DNA from 4 places in the Bradyrhizobium sp. 521_C7_N1_3 genome. Region 2 is predicted to be linked to each of the others. Evidence: riboswitches for the same ligand, from Rfam matches in the RefSeq annotation. Region 2 holds a riboswitch; each other region holds the start of a gene.
What was found. Region 2 has a riboswitch for cobalamin ahead of AB7008_RS06960 (hypothetical protein). Riboswitches for the same ligand answer to the same signal wherever they lie in the genome.
Positions count from the first base shown of each region.

Region 1: it holds a riboswitch for cobalamin, as region 2 does, so the genes downstream of both, AB7008_RS27525 (TonB-dependent receptor plug domain-containing protein) here and AB7008_RS06960 (hypothetical protein) in region 2, are expected to answer to the same signal.
Region 3: it holds a riboswitch for cobalamin, as region 2 does, so the genes downstream of both, AB7008_RS18895 (TonB-dependent receptor) here and AB7008_RS06960 (hypothetical protein) in region 2, are expected to answer to the same signal.
Region 4: it holds a riboswitch for cobalamin, as region 2 does, so the genes downstream of both, AB7008_RS18875 (energy-coupling factor ABC transporter permease) here and AB7008_RS06960 (hypothetical protein) in region 2, are expected to answer to the same signal.

Region 1 is NZ_CP197232.1:5,912,014-5,915,471, forward strand. It holds gene AB7008_RS27525 (TonB-dependent receptor plug domain-containing protein) at 1-940, opposite strand, end outside; cobalamin riboswitch at 1,055-1,268, opposite strand; gene AB7008_RS27530 (hypothetical protein) at 1,344-1,565, opposite strand; gene AB7008_RS27535 (hypothetical protein) at 1,694-1,951, opposite strand; gene AB7008_RS27540 (hypothetical protein) at 2,054-2,266, opposite strand; gene AB7008_RS27545 (hypothetical protein) at 2,419-2,595, opposite strand; gene AB7008_RS27550 (adenylate/guanylate cyclase domain-containing protein) at 2,722-3,458, opposite strand, start outside.
Region 2 is NZ_CP197232.1:1,506,605-1,510,062, forward strand. It holds gene AB7008_RS06955 (hypothetical protein) at 1-1,197, shown strand, start outside; gene AB7008_RS06960 (hypothetical protein) at 1,599-2,045, opposite strand; cobalamin riboswitch at 2,422-2,623, opposite strand; gene AB7008_RS06965 (transposase) at 2,861-2,983, opposite strand; gene AB7008_RS06970 (SbcC/MukB-like Walker B domain-containing protein) at 3,384-3,458, shown strand, end outside.
Region 3 is NZ_CP197232.1:4,119,648-4,123,105, forward strand. It holds gene AB7008_RS18890 (histidine phosphatase family protein) at 1-555, opposite strand, end outside; cobalamin riboswitch at 627-828, shown strand; gene AB7008_RS18895 (TonB-dependent receptor) at 944-3,295, shown strand; gene AB7008_RS18900 (PepSY domain-containing protein) at 3,308-3,458, shown strand, end outside.
Region 4 is NZ_CP197232.1:4,115,014-4,118,471, reverse strand. It holds gene cobF (precorrin-6A synthase (deacetylating)) at 1-661, opposite strand, end outside; gene AB7008_RS18875 (energy-coupling factor ABC transporter permease) at 704-1,381, opposite strand; cobalamin riboswitch at 1,419-1,636, opposite strand; gene cobA (uroporphyrinogen-III C-methyltransferase) at 1,682-2,413, opposite strand; gene AB7008_RS18865 (cobyrinate a,c-diamide synthase) at 2,410-3,458, opposite strand, start outside.

The DNA of each region.
Region 1 (3,458 bases), 4.4 Mb from region 2:
CGTCAGTGTACCGCGCCACGCCGTTGAGCGTCAGGCGTTCGCTCAATTCGGCGCCAAGCTTCGTCGAATAAGTCATGTTGTCGTAGTTGTTGCCGATCGCCTTCTGCCCCGGCGGCAGCAATTCGACCGGCGTCACCGGCACGTCGTTCGCGTGGAAATGCGCAACGTTGAAGGCATAGTTGAAGTGGTCCTGTGAACCGCTCAGGCCTGCGGTTTGATTGAACGTTCCGAACGAGCCTCCCTCGACCGAGCCGGTCGCGCGGGCGGGACCGTCGCCCTTCTTCGTCACGATGGAGATCACGCCCCCCAGCGCGTCTGCGCCGTAGAGACCGCCCTGCGGACCGCGCAGGACTTCGATCTGCTGAATATCGGAGGTGAGCAACTGGCCGAAATCAAACGAACGGTTCGGGTTGCCGGGATCGCTGACGTCGATGCCGTCGATCAGGACCTTGGTGTGGTTGGAATTCGTTCCGCGCATGAAGATCGACGTCTGTCCGCCGGGACCGCCGGTCTGCACGAGGTTCAAGCCAGGAACCACGCTCAGCGCATCGGATGCGGTCCGGCGCTGATCGCGCTCGATGTCTCTGGCGGTCAGAACCGTCACCGAGCTCGCAACCAGATTGGTCGGCGTGACAACGCCCGTCGGGCTGACGACGACCGTCGGAAACAGGTTGGCCGCGGATACCCCGGCAACCGGGGGCGACGCCGGCACCAGCTCGGGCTTAGGGACCCGAGCGAAGCGCCGCTCGGGCTTGTCGGGCGCAAGCCGCGCGACTTGCGGCTTGGCCGCACGCGCGGTCGGCGCGACCTCGACCGGCGGCAGCAGATCGGGCGATGCCGATTGCTGGGCCTGGGCAATGGACAGATCGAGCGAAGACAGGGAAACGAGCACGACAAGGCCGGCGCGGAAGCGCCTGGCGGCAAAGACAATACGGGACACTCTTGTAACCTCGGTATGACGTCAGTGGCACGTCACAGCGAACGATGTTTCACGGCGGAGCGTTCGATTGCTCCGGTGAAGCTAATGTCTGTACTCCCCGACCGACATCTTCGCGTGTGACCACGGCTGACGGCAGGTCTCCTGGCTCGCGGGTCGTTACCTTACGTCGCCTTCCCAGGACCGAGATTCCCAGTGGCATATGACGAAAGATTCACCGCTTACAGTTGCGGGGGCAGCCGTGGCGTTGAGAATATCCCGGTATCGGGAAAATCTCGCACCACGTTCCCTTTTGATCTCCGTGAGGAGAACCGTCACCGGCCAATCTAGGGGGCGGGCAAGCGGAGAGTCAATCGGCCGGTTGCATCACGGTCAAAGCACCGCACCGGAGATTGAGCCGGCGCAATCAGGCCGGCTCCCGTTCCGAATGCGTCCTGATCACCGCCCGCTCGCCGGCATCGACGAGCTGGCCGATGCCGGTGCGGCCCGTGAGCGCGCAGCGGATGATGTTCTCGGCAACGGACCTGCGAAAGCAATGGTCCTCACCGATTGGGCGATTGCGGCAGACCCGATCCAGCGCCAGCTTCATGTTGATCCGGGTGCGGGTGTCGAAATGCTCGCTGATCATTCGCAGGGCCTCGATGCGTTGATGTCGGAGCGGAAACGCGTCGGCCTAGGCCGGGTTCCAAAAACGGACCGCGCAAGGTGTTGCGCAGAGCTGATTGCGCCCAATCTCTTGGTTCTGTGACAGGCGGGTTACGCCCGCCCTCTTGGCCGCTGGGCCTGAGCCCAGGCCGCGCCGACGTCGCGCAGCGGGGCGTCGCTGCGCCGGATCGGGGTCAGCTCACCGGAGGCCGAGATGATGGCGGTCTCCTCGCGGCGACAGCGCGGGCATACGAAGCGGACCTCGTGCGGCGACGAAGACCAGCTCGAACGTTTGACGTTGGCCGCCATCGGCCATGCATCGCAATGCGAGCACGACACCAGGAACCGACCGGGATCGAGCATACCCATTCCATAGGACTCCGCGTCCTGCCTGCCCCTTCAATGACTGACCCATGTGAATCGTTCCGGTGCCCGAGCACCGTCCCCCCTAGCTCCAGGCAGCGCCGCCGCTCAGTGGGCGCCCTTGAGGGTGCATGACGTGGTGCAGGTGACGGTGTTGCCGTGGTCGCACGCCTTGCAGGCGGCAACGCACTGGTTCATGTCGCGGGGATTGTAGGAGCTGTAGCTCCGCATCGCACAGACCGGGGTCGAGCCGGTGATGTCCTGCTCCTGATTGCAGGCGGCCATCATGAGCGCGAAGATGAGGACTGCAACAAGGCGCATGGGATTGCCCTGGTAGGGAGCGGCAAAGCGACGTCGGCGAGGTGCGCTGCACAGCAACGGATCTCGGCATTCCCACCGCGAGCAATCATGGATCGCGACGCCCGCATCCCGGAAGATGCGCGCCAAACATTAAGAACGGCTTGCGGTCGGCGTCAGGCCGCGGCTTTGGTCGCGATCACCTTCCGCATATCAACCGCCAACTGACGGTATTGCTCCGAGAGTTTCAGATAGAACTCGCGCTTGGTGCTGTCGGTCGCGAGCTTGGCGATCAGCTCGCATTCGGCGGTGAGCGTCTCGAACCGTTCCAGCCTGTCCTGAAGTTCTGTCATCGGCGTGTCCCCATCAAACGCCTCAAGGGACGACTAACCTAAGCCCGGGAATTAGGTCACTGCGAACATCGTTATCAAGTAGAAGCGTTTTTTCCGGCAAGGGCGGTGCCGGCCCGGCACGGACGACTATTTCTGCTCGAGCCGCCATGCGCCGTCCCAATTGGCGTCCGGCGGATTGGCCTCGAACTGCGCGATGCGGCCGAGCAGCGTGCGCGAGGGACCGTCGCCGGGCACGGCTTCGAGCGCCGTGTTGAAGGCGGCGCGAGCCTCGTCGAAGCGCCGGGCGCGATAGGCGGCGAGGCCTTCGGCATAATGCGTGCGCAGGCTCTGCTGCGGGACGCTGAGCCCGTGCGCCTTGCTCATCACCTCGAAAATGGCTTGTGGCGCACTCTGCCCGGCCACCGCGAGACGATCGATCTCGCGCAGCTCGCAGCTCGAGCCGATCGCGTCCGCACTGGCCTGCGAGATCAGGATGCGGGTGCCGTAGGTCTTGTTGACGGCCTCCAGCCGTGAAGCCAGGTTCACAGCGTCGCCCATCACGGTGAAGCTCATCATCAGCTCGGAGCCGATGCTGCCGGTCAGGACCTCGCCGGTGGCGATGCCGATCCGCAGATCGCACGGCGCCGGCATGGCGCGGATGCCGAGCAGGTCCGGCAACTGCTTCTGGAGCGCGGGCACCTGATCGGCCATGTCGATGGCGGCGAAGCAGGCGAGCAGCGCCGGCTCGTCCTCCTCGATGAAGGGAGGCCCCCAATAGGCCATGATGGCATCGCCGATATACTTGTCGATGACGCCGCGATTGTTCCTGATGGGACCGGACATCACCGTGAAATAGTGGTTCATCACCTTGACGAGGCCGCGCG
Region 2 (3,458 bases):
AATATCAGGGCGAGGTTCGACCGCGCTAACATCCTTCTCCCTCTGGCTGTCATGTCGGGTGCGCAGATGTCGGCCCGTCAGGTGGCAAATCTCAAACGCGACCGCCATCCCCTCGTGAGAGCGACGTTCTACAAATACGCGTCCAGCCGAAGCGAACATCCGCTCGTCGACAAGCACGACATCGAAAGCGCATTGGAGGCTTGGCACATATTGGGTTGCCTTGGAGTGGCTCTTCATACTCACAGGCTTCGCGGTCTTATCCGCCTTCGCCAGGGCAGCTTGGTTTCTGATCATTTTTTGGACCGCCTCGATGGCCGCGCTTCTATTTATGCATCTTCGGTATGGATTGCTGGAACGAAGGGCGGATCCCCAGATCCAACAGATAGCCGGGAATGCCGAGGCAAGTGCAGGCAACCGCCAAGCATTCACAGAGGCGGCCATCTGATGTGGTACAAGATCGGGAAGGATATCATCGTCCGGAGCGAAAACGCAGCCAAGCCGGAAACACAGAGTTGGGCCTATCTTAAGAAGCTGATCTCGCGTCTCGAGCCAATTCATTCCAGCTTCGACTTTGGCTGCGGCAAACTGCGTTACGAACGGGCAATAGCCAAAACCACCGGCGAACTTGCGTTGGTGGATTCGGAAGTGCAGCTTTCAAGGGGTCAAATGATCCGCGGTCGTTCGACCACCATCCGCGATTACGTCGGCAAATCAAATCACGTCCACGCCCTCACCGTGGGTCAGTTTGCCTCCCATGACCGGAGATACGACCGCGGCTTCTGCATAAACGTTCTTTCTGTGATCCCATCGGCAAGCGTGAGACTTGGCATCGTTCAACTGATGAGAGCTAAGCTAAAGCCAAACGGCACTTGCTTGTTTGTGACGCTCTATCGCAATTCTGATTTTACAAGGATGCAGAATCTCCCGAATTGTCAACCATACGGCAACGGCTTCCTCATGGACTCGCTTAGGGGCCATTCCTTCTACGGCCTCATCCCGCCGGACGATCTCGCCGGATTGGTTAAGCGTGCAGGCTTCTCGGTCGAGTCGATCGTGCTGGATGAAGGCTCCGCATACCTGTGGGCCCGAACTCCGGACGGGCGACCTGGACCGATCAATTTCGAAATCCGTGAAACTGCGGAGAACTTTCAGATTCGATCTCAGCCAAGCGTGAGCAACCGCAGCTCGGCAAGGTAGACCAGGCCGGCAGAGACGGCGCTTGGATCCTGAGCAGCAGCCGCGGGGGCTCAAGTCACATCGACGACCTGTCCCGCTTAGGTTCGTCTGCTTCCGATAGTCGGCGATCTGCTGTCTGTAGTGGCCGATGCTCGGCGCATCCGGAGCCACGTCGCTCTTCCAATCGACGACCGCGTCGATGGCGCCGGCCTCGTCGAACGCGATCGCGTCAACCTGTCCGGAGAGCAGGACCTTGCCGCCTTCGTGAGTCTGGCTTCCGAACAACGGGAGCTCGGGGGCGAGACGCGGTCGCGGCGTCACGACGTCCGGAAGAGCGAGCGTCCGCAGCACCGTGGCGGTCAGTTCGACGGCGCTGATGCCCATCTTCGGATCCTCCGCCGGTTCGTGCCCCATCTGCCGGATCAGTTCCGCAGCCCGCGTTTCAAGTCCGCCCTGGCGTCGCAGGCTTCTCCGGTCAGCACCTCCTCGATTAGCTTGTGAAGGATGGTGCCACGCGTCGAACTTCTGAGAACGGCAGCAGGCTCCGCAGCGCCGGTTTCCGGAATTTCCCCGCTTTCGATCTTCGCTTCTGGCTCGTCCACCTGATCAAGTTCGCTCCGGCTCGGGCGACGCCAGATCACGGTCTTGCGCACATCGAAGATAGCGGTCGCCTCGGCGGCGAAGGTCTCGCGGGTCTGCCCGTTCTCTAGCGGCGTGACGTTCCTTTCCTTCGCGGTGCCGACGTCGTTCGGGTTGATCGCCGGGAGACCAGCCAGGCCCAAATCGACGAGCTTTGCCCAGCACTTGTCCGACAGGTCGGCGGAGTGCCTAGGCAGGATCAGCAGGTCGCGCGCCCGGGTCGCGGCCACGTACCAGAGGCGTACGCGCTCGCGCCGCTGCTGCTGCCGCGGTGACGGTGTTGCCCCACGGATTGGCCGAGGAGACAATCACGGATTGAGCAGTTGCGGAGGCTGTGCGGACGCCGATCCCGCTGCGGCGATCGAGGCCAGCACGATTCCTAGCGTCAATGCTGACCCGGACAGCCAGCGCTGTTTGAGCAGGATTGAAGTTGACGCCGAAACTCGCGCCGGCACGGCTACTACGTTTGAAATGAAAACGGTGATGACCACGGGCGAAACAAAAAGCCGTCACGCACATTCGCCGTGAGCGGCAGCCGTTCGCCCCGAATGCGGCAGATCTCGATCGGCTTTGCAACGTCTTGGAGCACCCCGCCCCTGCGTCAGTCCATGACCACGACCGGCAGCAAGGTTTCCTGGCTCGCGGGTTGACGCCTCCGACCACCTTCCCAGGTTCGAACGAACGAACCCAATGGCCCAACTGTCGTCGGCTCGCCGCTTACAGTTGCGGGGGCAGCTTCGGCCTTGTCCGTGAGGACGCACCGTATTCCCTTGATACGCCTTTCGGCGCTACCGATAACCAGACTGAAGGCCCCTCATAACCGAGTCAAGCAAGGGGCGTGAATCGAGTGCTGAGTGACACAACATGTGACAGTTTAGCCCGTCCTATTCGTGAGAGTGCGTTTTTCTAGTCCGATTGATGTGGCCGCACATCTGCTCTGACGAGGCGCACAGGATTGCCTTCGGCTTTTCACCGCCTGACGACCCGTACTTTGCAACGCGCTTGAGGGATAAGTTGGGCGAACGGGGGGCGGACGCCCCGCCGGTCAAGGACTGAGCGGCAGCAGCGCGCCGGGCAAGCCGCGGATCAGGTCGGCTTCGGGACATGCCGCGGCGAACGCAAGGCGAATGCGGCTCGTGGTCTCGACCACACGGGCAGCGAGTTTCAAGAGACTCCGCCTCGACGGCATTTGCGATGTTCGTTTCGATCTTCTCTAGCAAGATCGACCTGATCTGAGGATCGAGGGGCGACTCCGACGTCGAAAGCCCAGCCAAATGTCCCAGCTCTTTGATGCGGCCGTGATGGCCGGCTCGGGTGCCGTTTACATGTCTCAACCGTTCGCACAGTGTATCGAAGCCGGCTTGTCCGCCTATGATCGCCCTGCCTGTCGTGCTGAGCATGTCCGGTGTTAGCCCTGCGAGGTACTTCACGCTGACCCTGAACCGCGCGTCGCGATCTGCAAGGCAGAACGCCATTGCGACGATGGCGTCGAACAGCGCGGAATTCGAGAGGTCATGGTACTCCGCGGGGAGAAGCTTGCGCGCAGCCTGCTTACGGCTAGGGTCAGGGTGAACGAGACCAACCACGAAGTCGAAGGCTTCTTCGTCGGGAATCTCGACGAGAGATTGCTCGAAATCGCGCAA
Region 3 (3,458 bases), 2.6 Mb from region 2:
GACCGCGACGACGCGCCAGCCCGTGGCGAGCCGGTCGATCCGGGTCAGTGACAACGGATCGACCACGAAGCGCAGGGCCGTTTGTGGGGTCAGATCCAGCGCAATGCAGAGCGCGGCGCGGATCGTGCCGGAATGCACGACGAGCGTTGCCGAGCCGGCGCCGATTTGCGCGAGGCCCAGCCGGACGCGCGCGACCTGATCCTCGAAACTTTCGCCGCCCGGCGGCCGCCCGTGCGCCGGATCGCTCCAGAACTGCGCATAGGCTTCGCCGCCGGTCGCGGCGAGCTCGTCATGCCGCCGGCCGGTCCAGTCGCCGAAATCCTGCTCGCCGAATTCGGGCACCAGCGCGGGTTCAAGTCCCAGCGCGCGCGCCGTCTCGACCGTGCGTCGCGCCGGGCTCGCAAAGCTCGCAGCATCTGGCGGGAGCCTCCGCTGCAACGCCTCCAGTTGCACGCGATTGCCGAGATCGGCGGGCGCGTCGGCTGCGTGGATCGTCCCCTTGACGCCGTCGACGGGCGCATGCCGTATCAGCCAGAGGAAGGTCTCGCCTTCCATGCCTATCTCCAAGGAAGTTGGTCGCTGTGGTAATATCGTCGCACCGGCACATTGACTCTGTCTTGTCGGTAATCCTAGATGGCTTTGACGGTTTCCCCGAGTGGGGATGAAAAGGGAATGCGGTGCGGGGGTTTTGTCCCCAATGCCGCGGCTGCCCCCGCAACTGTAAGCGGCGAATCTTGCGTCACGAGCCACTGGGTATCTCGGTCCCGGGAAGGCGATGCAAGGTACTGACCCGCGAGCCAGGAGACCTGCCGTCAGCCGTGGTCACACGCGAAGATGTCGGTCGGGGAGTACAGACATTCGGCTTCATCGGAAGGCTGAAAGGCCGAAGGTGGGACCTTGTTCGCTGTGACGTGCCACTGACGTCATACCGAGGTCCCGAACTGTGTCTTCCATTCGTCTTGTACGACCGCGTTGCTTCCTGCTCGCCTCCGCCGCACTCACATCCTTTGCCACTCTCGATCTGCCTGCCGCCGTGGCGCAGCAGGCTCGCGAACCGCTGCCGCCTGTCGAGGTGTCGCCCGCCCAATCCCGCAAGCAGGCGAGGCCAGCAGGCCGGGAAGGGCAAACCGCTCGCCGCGCGTCATCGCGCAGATCCGCGGCCGCGGCGACAGCAGCGCCAAAGCCCGCCGCGGCGAGCGCGGGAGTGCAGACACCCCTCAATACGAATGTTGTGGCTGAAAGCGCCTCGCGGCTCGGCCTGACCGTACGGCAGATACCCGCGACCGTCGAGGTGATCTCGGCCGAGACCATGCGCGAGCAGGGTTATCGCACCGTGTCCGAGGTAGCGCAGGGCGCTGTCGGCGTCACCTCCGGCGACAATCCGGCCGAGCCCGCGGCCTTCTCCATGCGTGGCTTCACCAACAGCCAGATCAACATGCTCTACAACGGCATCAAGATCGGTCCGCAGAACATGACCTCGCGGATCACGGATACGGCCAATCTCGCAGCCGTGGAATTTCTGAAGGGCCCGGCCTCGCTGATCTCGGGTGAGGGGGCGGCCGGCGGGTCGATCAACCTCGTCACCAAGCAGCCGCACACCGGGGCGATCCGGAACGAGGCGGATTTCTCCTGGGATTCGCTCAACTCGTTCGGCGTCCATTACGGCTCGGGCGGCAGCACCAATGTGCAGGGCCTCGACTACCGCTTCGACATCAGCCGCGCCTCGCTCAACGGCTTTGCCGACGACACCAATACCAGGACGCTGGATGTGTCTGGCCAACTCAATTACCGCATCTCCGACAGCCTCAAGATCTGGGGCGCGATCGAGTACCGGGAAGATCGCTCGAAGGCCTATTGGGGCGCACCGCTGGTACCGATCGCCTTCAGCGGCTCGCATGCGACGAGCGGCATTGTTTCGGGCAACTACTTCAACAGGACCGACCTTGGCGCCGTCACGATCGACGACCGCACCTTCAACACCAATTACAACGTCCTCGATAACCGCAACGTCGCGCAGGAGGTGTGGCTGCGCGGTGGCTTCGAGCTGAAGCTGGCGCCTGACCTGACGCTGAAGAGTCAGGCCTATGGTTACGGCGCAGAGCGCACGTGGTTCAACAACGAGATCGAGGCGTTCGACTCCGTCAAGAACCAGGTGTATCGCGAGCGCTTCTATGTCGCGCACAGCCAGCGCCTCGTCGGCAACATCACGGACCTCATCTGGGATGCCAATATCGCAGGCTTCGACAACCGCATGGCAACGACGTTCTCGTCGAGTTACCTCGACTTTGTGAGGCCGGGCGCGGCGAACTTCCCGAACGATTTTGTCTCGCTGGTCGATCCTGATCGCGGCTTTTACGGCGATCTCACGACCAAGCAGCAGACCGCGCGCATCAATAACGAGGCGCTGTCGTTCGAGGACCGGCTGAAGCTCACGCGGACCTTCGCGTTGATTGGCGGCCTGCGCGTCGAGCATATCGGGCTTGACCGTAACTCGACTGACCAGAACGGTCTGGTGAACGCGAATTTCCCGTTCACGAAGGACTGGGCGCCCGTCACCGGCCGTATCGGCTACACGTGGGACGCCGTCCCCGGCTTAACCTTCTTCAGCCAGTACGCCACCGGCGCCGACATCTCGGCCAACAACATCTTCCTGCTTGCTCCGACCCAGAACCTGGACCTGACCACCGCGCGCACATACGAGACCGGCGTCAAGCATCTGTTCTGGGACAACCGGGCGGAGTGGTCGTTCTCGGCCTATGACATCGTGCGCAAAAACGTCTATGCGGCAGCCGGCGGCCAGACGCTCAACATTGCGGGACGGCAGGAATCGAAAGGTGTCGAGCTTGCCGCCGCGGTGCGCCCGATCGATCCCCTGCGTCTTTGGGGCAACATCGCCTATGTCGATGCGCGTTACGCCGACTACAACTTTGTCGGCGGATCGTTCTCCGGCAACACGCCGCCGAACGTGCCGCGCGTCGTGGCCAATGCCGGTGCGTCGTACCGGTTCTTCACGCCCTGGCCGGTGGAACTCGGCATCACCGGCCGTTATGTCGGGGACCGCTACAACACCGACGCCAACGTCGTGACGATGAAGGCGTATACCGTCGCCGACGTCTATGCCTTCGTCGACATCCCCAAGACGGTGTTCAACGCAGTTGATCAGGCCCGCCTGGGCTTCCGCGTGCGCAATATTACCGACAAGCGCTACGCGATCTGGGGCGATCCGTTCTATCCAGACCAGATCCTGCTGGGCGCGCCGCGCACCTATGAGATCTCCGCCGCTTTCAAATGGTAGGGCGCTGACCACATGATGAACGCGATCGTCCTGCTGCATCGCTGGCTCGGGATCGCGTTCTGCCTGCTGTTCGCGATGTGGTTCGCGACCGGAATCGTGATGCACTTCGTTCCGTTTCCGTCATTGACGGAAGCGGAACGTTTTTCGGGGCTCGCGCCGGTGG
Region 4 (3,458 bases), 2.6 Mb from region 2:
TCTCGGCCAGAGCGCCCGACATCACGATCTGATCGGGCATGCCGAGATAGGCGCCCCACCAGATGTGCAGTCCCGCCGGATCGAGCGACTGGAATGCCGTGCCGCCGTCGAGCATCACCACCACGGTGTCGACGCCCTGCGGCCAGCCGCCTTCGCGCAAGCGGCGCCCCGTCGTAACCAGGAAGGGCTCGCCGATGTCGTTGAGCGGCAGCGCATGCGCCGCGCACAACGCCTGGATCGAGGTGATGCCGGGCACGACCTCGATATCAGGCAAGGGATCGAGCCGGCGCGCAATGCGCAGCGAGGAATCATACAGTGAGGGATCGCCCCAGATCAGCAGCGCGACCTTGCCGTCATCACCGAGCTGGCTCGCGATCGTCTGCGACCAGGCCGCGGCCACGGCGTCGTGCCAATCGTCCACGCCCTTGTGATAGTCCGCTTCACCGGCATCGCGCACGGGAAGGTCGAACTCGGCAATGCGCGTCGTTTGATTGGTGAGCACATCCGCGCAGATCGTCCGCCTGAGATCTGCGAGATCGGACTTCGCCGTCCCCTTGCGCGGGATCAGGATGAGATCGGCCGCGTTGATGGCTTGAACGGCGGCGCGTGTGAGCTGCTCCGGATCGCCGCAACCGATGCCTATCAGGGAGAGCGTGAGCATCGCGCGTGCAGGGGCGGCCGTGACGGCCGCCCCCTTTGTCTCTTAAGCCGCGTTGTGCAGGCGCGGCGTGACGAGGCCGGGCGCGGTGACGCCGCGCAGCGATTTCGCCAGCGCCAGCACGGCGAGATCGGCCAGCGGCTCGATCACGATGACGAGTGCGTAGGAGGCCGCGAAGGTCGCGATATTGACGAGGTTGGTCGCACCGAAGCCCGAGCCATAGAGCGCCCAGAACGCGACCCAGGCGATGACCCCGGCCTGATACGTGGTCGACAGCGCCAGCGCCTGGCGATAGCTGAGATCGACATAGGCGGTGTTGCGGGCAATGATCCGCGTGGCGATCGCCTGGATCGCGAACAGCGGCACCAGCAGCGTGGTGACGTTCATGCCGTATTGCGGCAGGTCGGGTGGCTCGAAGAACACGCCCTGGAACAGCAGGCCGAACGCGAGGCCGAAGGCCGCAGGCGCTGCCCCAAACAGCAGGAACAAGGTCGAGCCGAGGATGAAGTGCACCTCGGAGACGCCGACCGGGAAATGCGGCAGGATCTCGAAGAAGACGAACACGAGGCCCGTGGTGGCGAGCGTCCGCGCCGCGAACGACGTGATGCCCTGCTCGCGCACGGTCTCGACCGCGAGCTTCAGCGCAACGCCGCCGACGGCGATGCCGGTTGCGTAACTCAACACGAGCTTGGCGCCCGATACGACTCCGGGTTCGATATGCATGGTTCAGTTCCTTCCTGCCGTCACACCCGACGGCCTTGGCCACAAAACATGCACGGCCGGTCTCCTGGCTCGCGGTTCACTGGGGTTCTCCGGCCTTCCCGGGCCTCGCGGCCCAGTGGCTGATCGGAGCCCCTCACCGCTTACAGTCGCGGGGGCGGCTGGGGTTTTGGGCGGCGCAACTGTCCGCCCACCCCCATTCCCGATTATGCTCCGGCGGTTTGCGCCGCCTCGAGCACCATGCGTCTCCTGTGTGCCCCTTTCGCCAGCCGGGCGTCAAGGGGCGAAGGGCGGCCGGGACGGTCATGACGGATAATCGCCCGCCAGCGCGCCGAACAGGATCACGGCGGCCGTCGAGGCAGCGCCGCCCCGCGCAAGCTGTTCGGCCAGCTCGGCAATGGTGGTGCGGACCAGCCGCTCGTCGGGACGGCCGAGGGATTCGGCGAACAGGGCCGGAGTGCTCGGGGTGAGGCCGTGCTCGATCAATTTTGCGACAAGCGCCGGAAAGGTGCGCCGGCCCATATAGACCACGGTGGTCGCTTCGGGATCCGCCAGCGCCGCCCAGTTCAAATTCTGCGGCAGGTCGCCGGTCACATCGGCCCCGGTCACGAACTGCACCCGGCGCGAGGTGTGGCGCCGGGTCAGGGGAATGCCGGCTTGCGCGGCGGCGACACAGGCCGAGGTGATTCCGGGAATGATCTCGTAGCCGATGCCGGCTTCGCGCAGCGCCTCCAGCTCCTCCTCGAGCCGGCCAAAGATGCCGGCATCGCCCGATTTCAGCCGCACCACGCGGACGCCGGCCGCGGCATAGTCGACCAGCAGGCGGTTGACGTGGTGCTGCTTGGTGGAGGGCCGCCCTGCCCGCTTCCCGACCGCGACGAGATTGGCGCCGGGCCGGGCCAGATCGAGGATCGCGCCCGAGGCGAGGTCGTCGTAGAGCACGACATCGGCATCGCGCAGCCGCGCGGCGCCCTTGACCGTGAGGAGCTCGGGGTCGCCAGGGCCTGCCGAGATGAAGGTGACAAAACCGCTCACCGGTCCTCCGCGATCAGATGGAAGAACGTGCCGGTGGCTTGTCCCCGGCGCGAGCCCGTCTCGGCGATGACCGCGCCTGTTGCATCGTGCACGACCGCGAGCGGCGTATCCGGCTGCGCGACAATCGTCGAATAGTGGAACTCGTGGCCGCGCAGGCGCGCGCCGACCTGATGCCCCGGCATCGGCGCGGCGAGCGCAGCGAGACGATAGCCGAGATGCATGCGGCGCTTGGCAAAGCTCGTCTCCAGCCCGAGCAGGCCCGTCATCTCATGACGGATGCCGTCGGCATCGGTCAGAGCGGTTCCCAGCACCATATAGCCTCCGCATTCGCCGTGCACCGGCCGTGTGTCCGCGAAGGCGCGCAAGCCGCCGCGAAAGCGGGCGTTGGCCGCGATCTTCCCCGCGTGCAGCTCGGGATAGCCGCCGGGCAGCCAGCAGACATCGGCGCTCGCGTCAGGCGCTTCATCGGCAAGCGGCGAGAAGATCGAGATCTCGGCGCCGGCCGCGCGCCAGGCTTCCAGCATGTGCGGATAGATGAAGGAGAACGCGGCATCGCGGGCCAACGCAATGCGCTGCCCGGGCGGCGTCACATTCATGCCGTTTGCCGCCGGTTGCGGCGACCAGCTTGCTGCCGATCCCAGCACCGCATCGAGATCGACGTGTTCGGCGACGAAGCGCGCGGCCTCGTCGATCAGCTTGCCGATCTCGGCCTGCTCCTCGGCCTGCACGAGGCCGAGATGCCGCTTCGGCAGGCTGATCTCGGCATGGCGCGGCAGCGCGCCGAACACGGCGATGCCGGCGTCGTTGAGTGCACGCCGCACGAGATCTTCATGACGTTGGCTGGCGACGCGGTTGAGCACGACGCCGGCGAGGCGCACGCCGGCGCGATAGTCGCGAAGGCCTGCGGCGATCGCCGCCGCGGTCTGGGCCTGTCCGGAGGGATCGATCACCAGCAGCACCGGCCAGCCCAGCATCTCCGCAATGTCGGCGGTGGCGCCGGTGCCTGAGACGCCGCGCGCGGCGACGCCGTCGAACAGGCCCATCG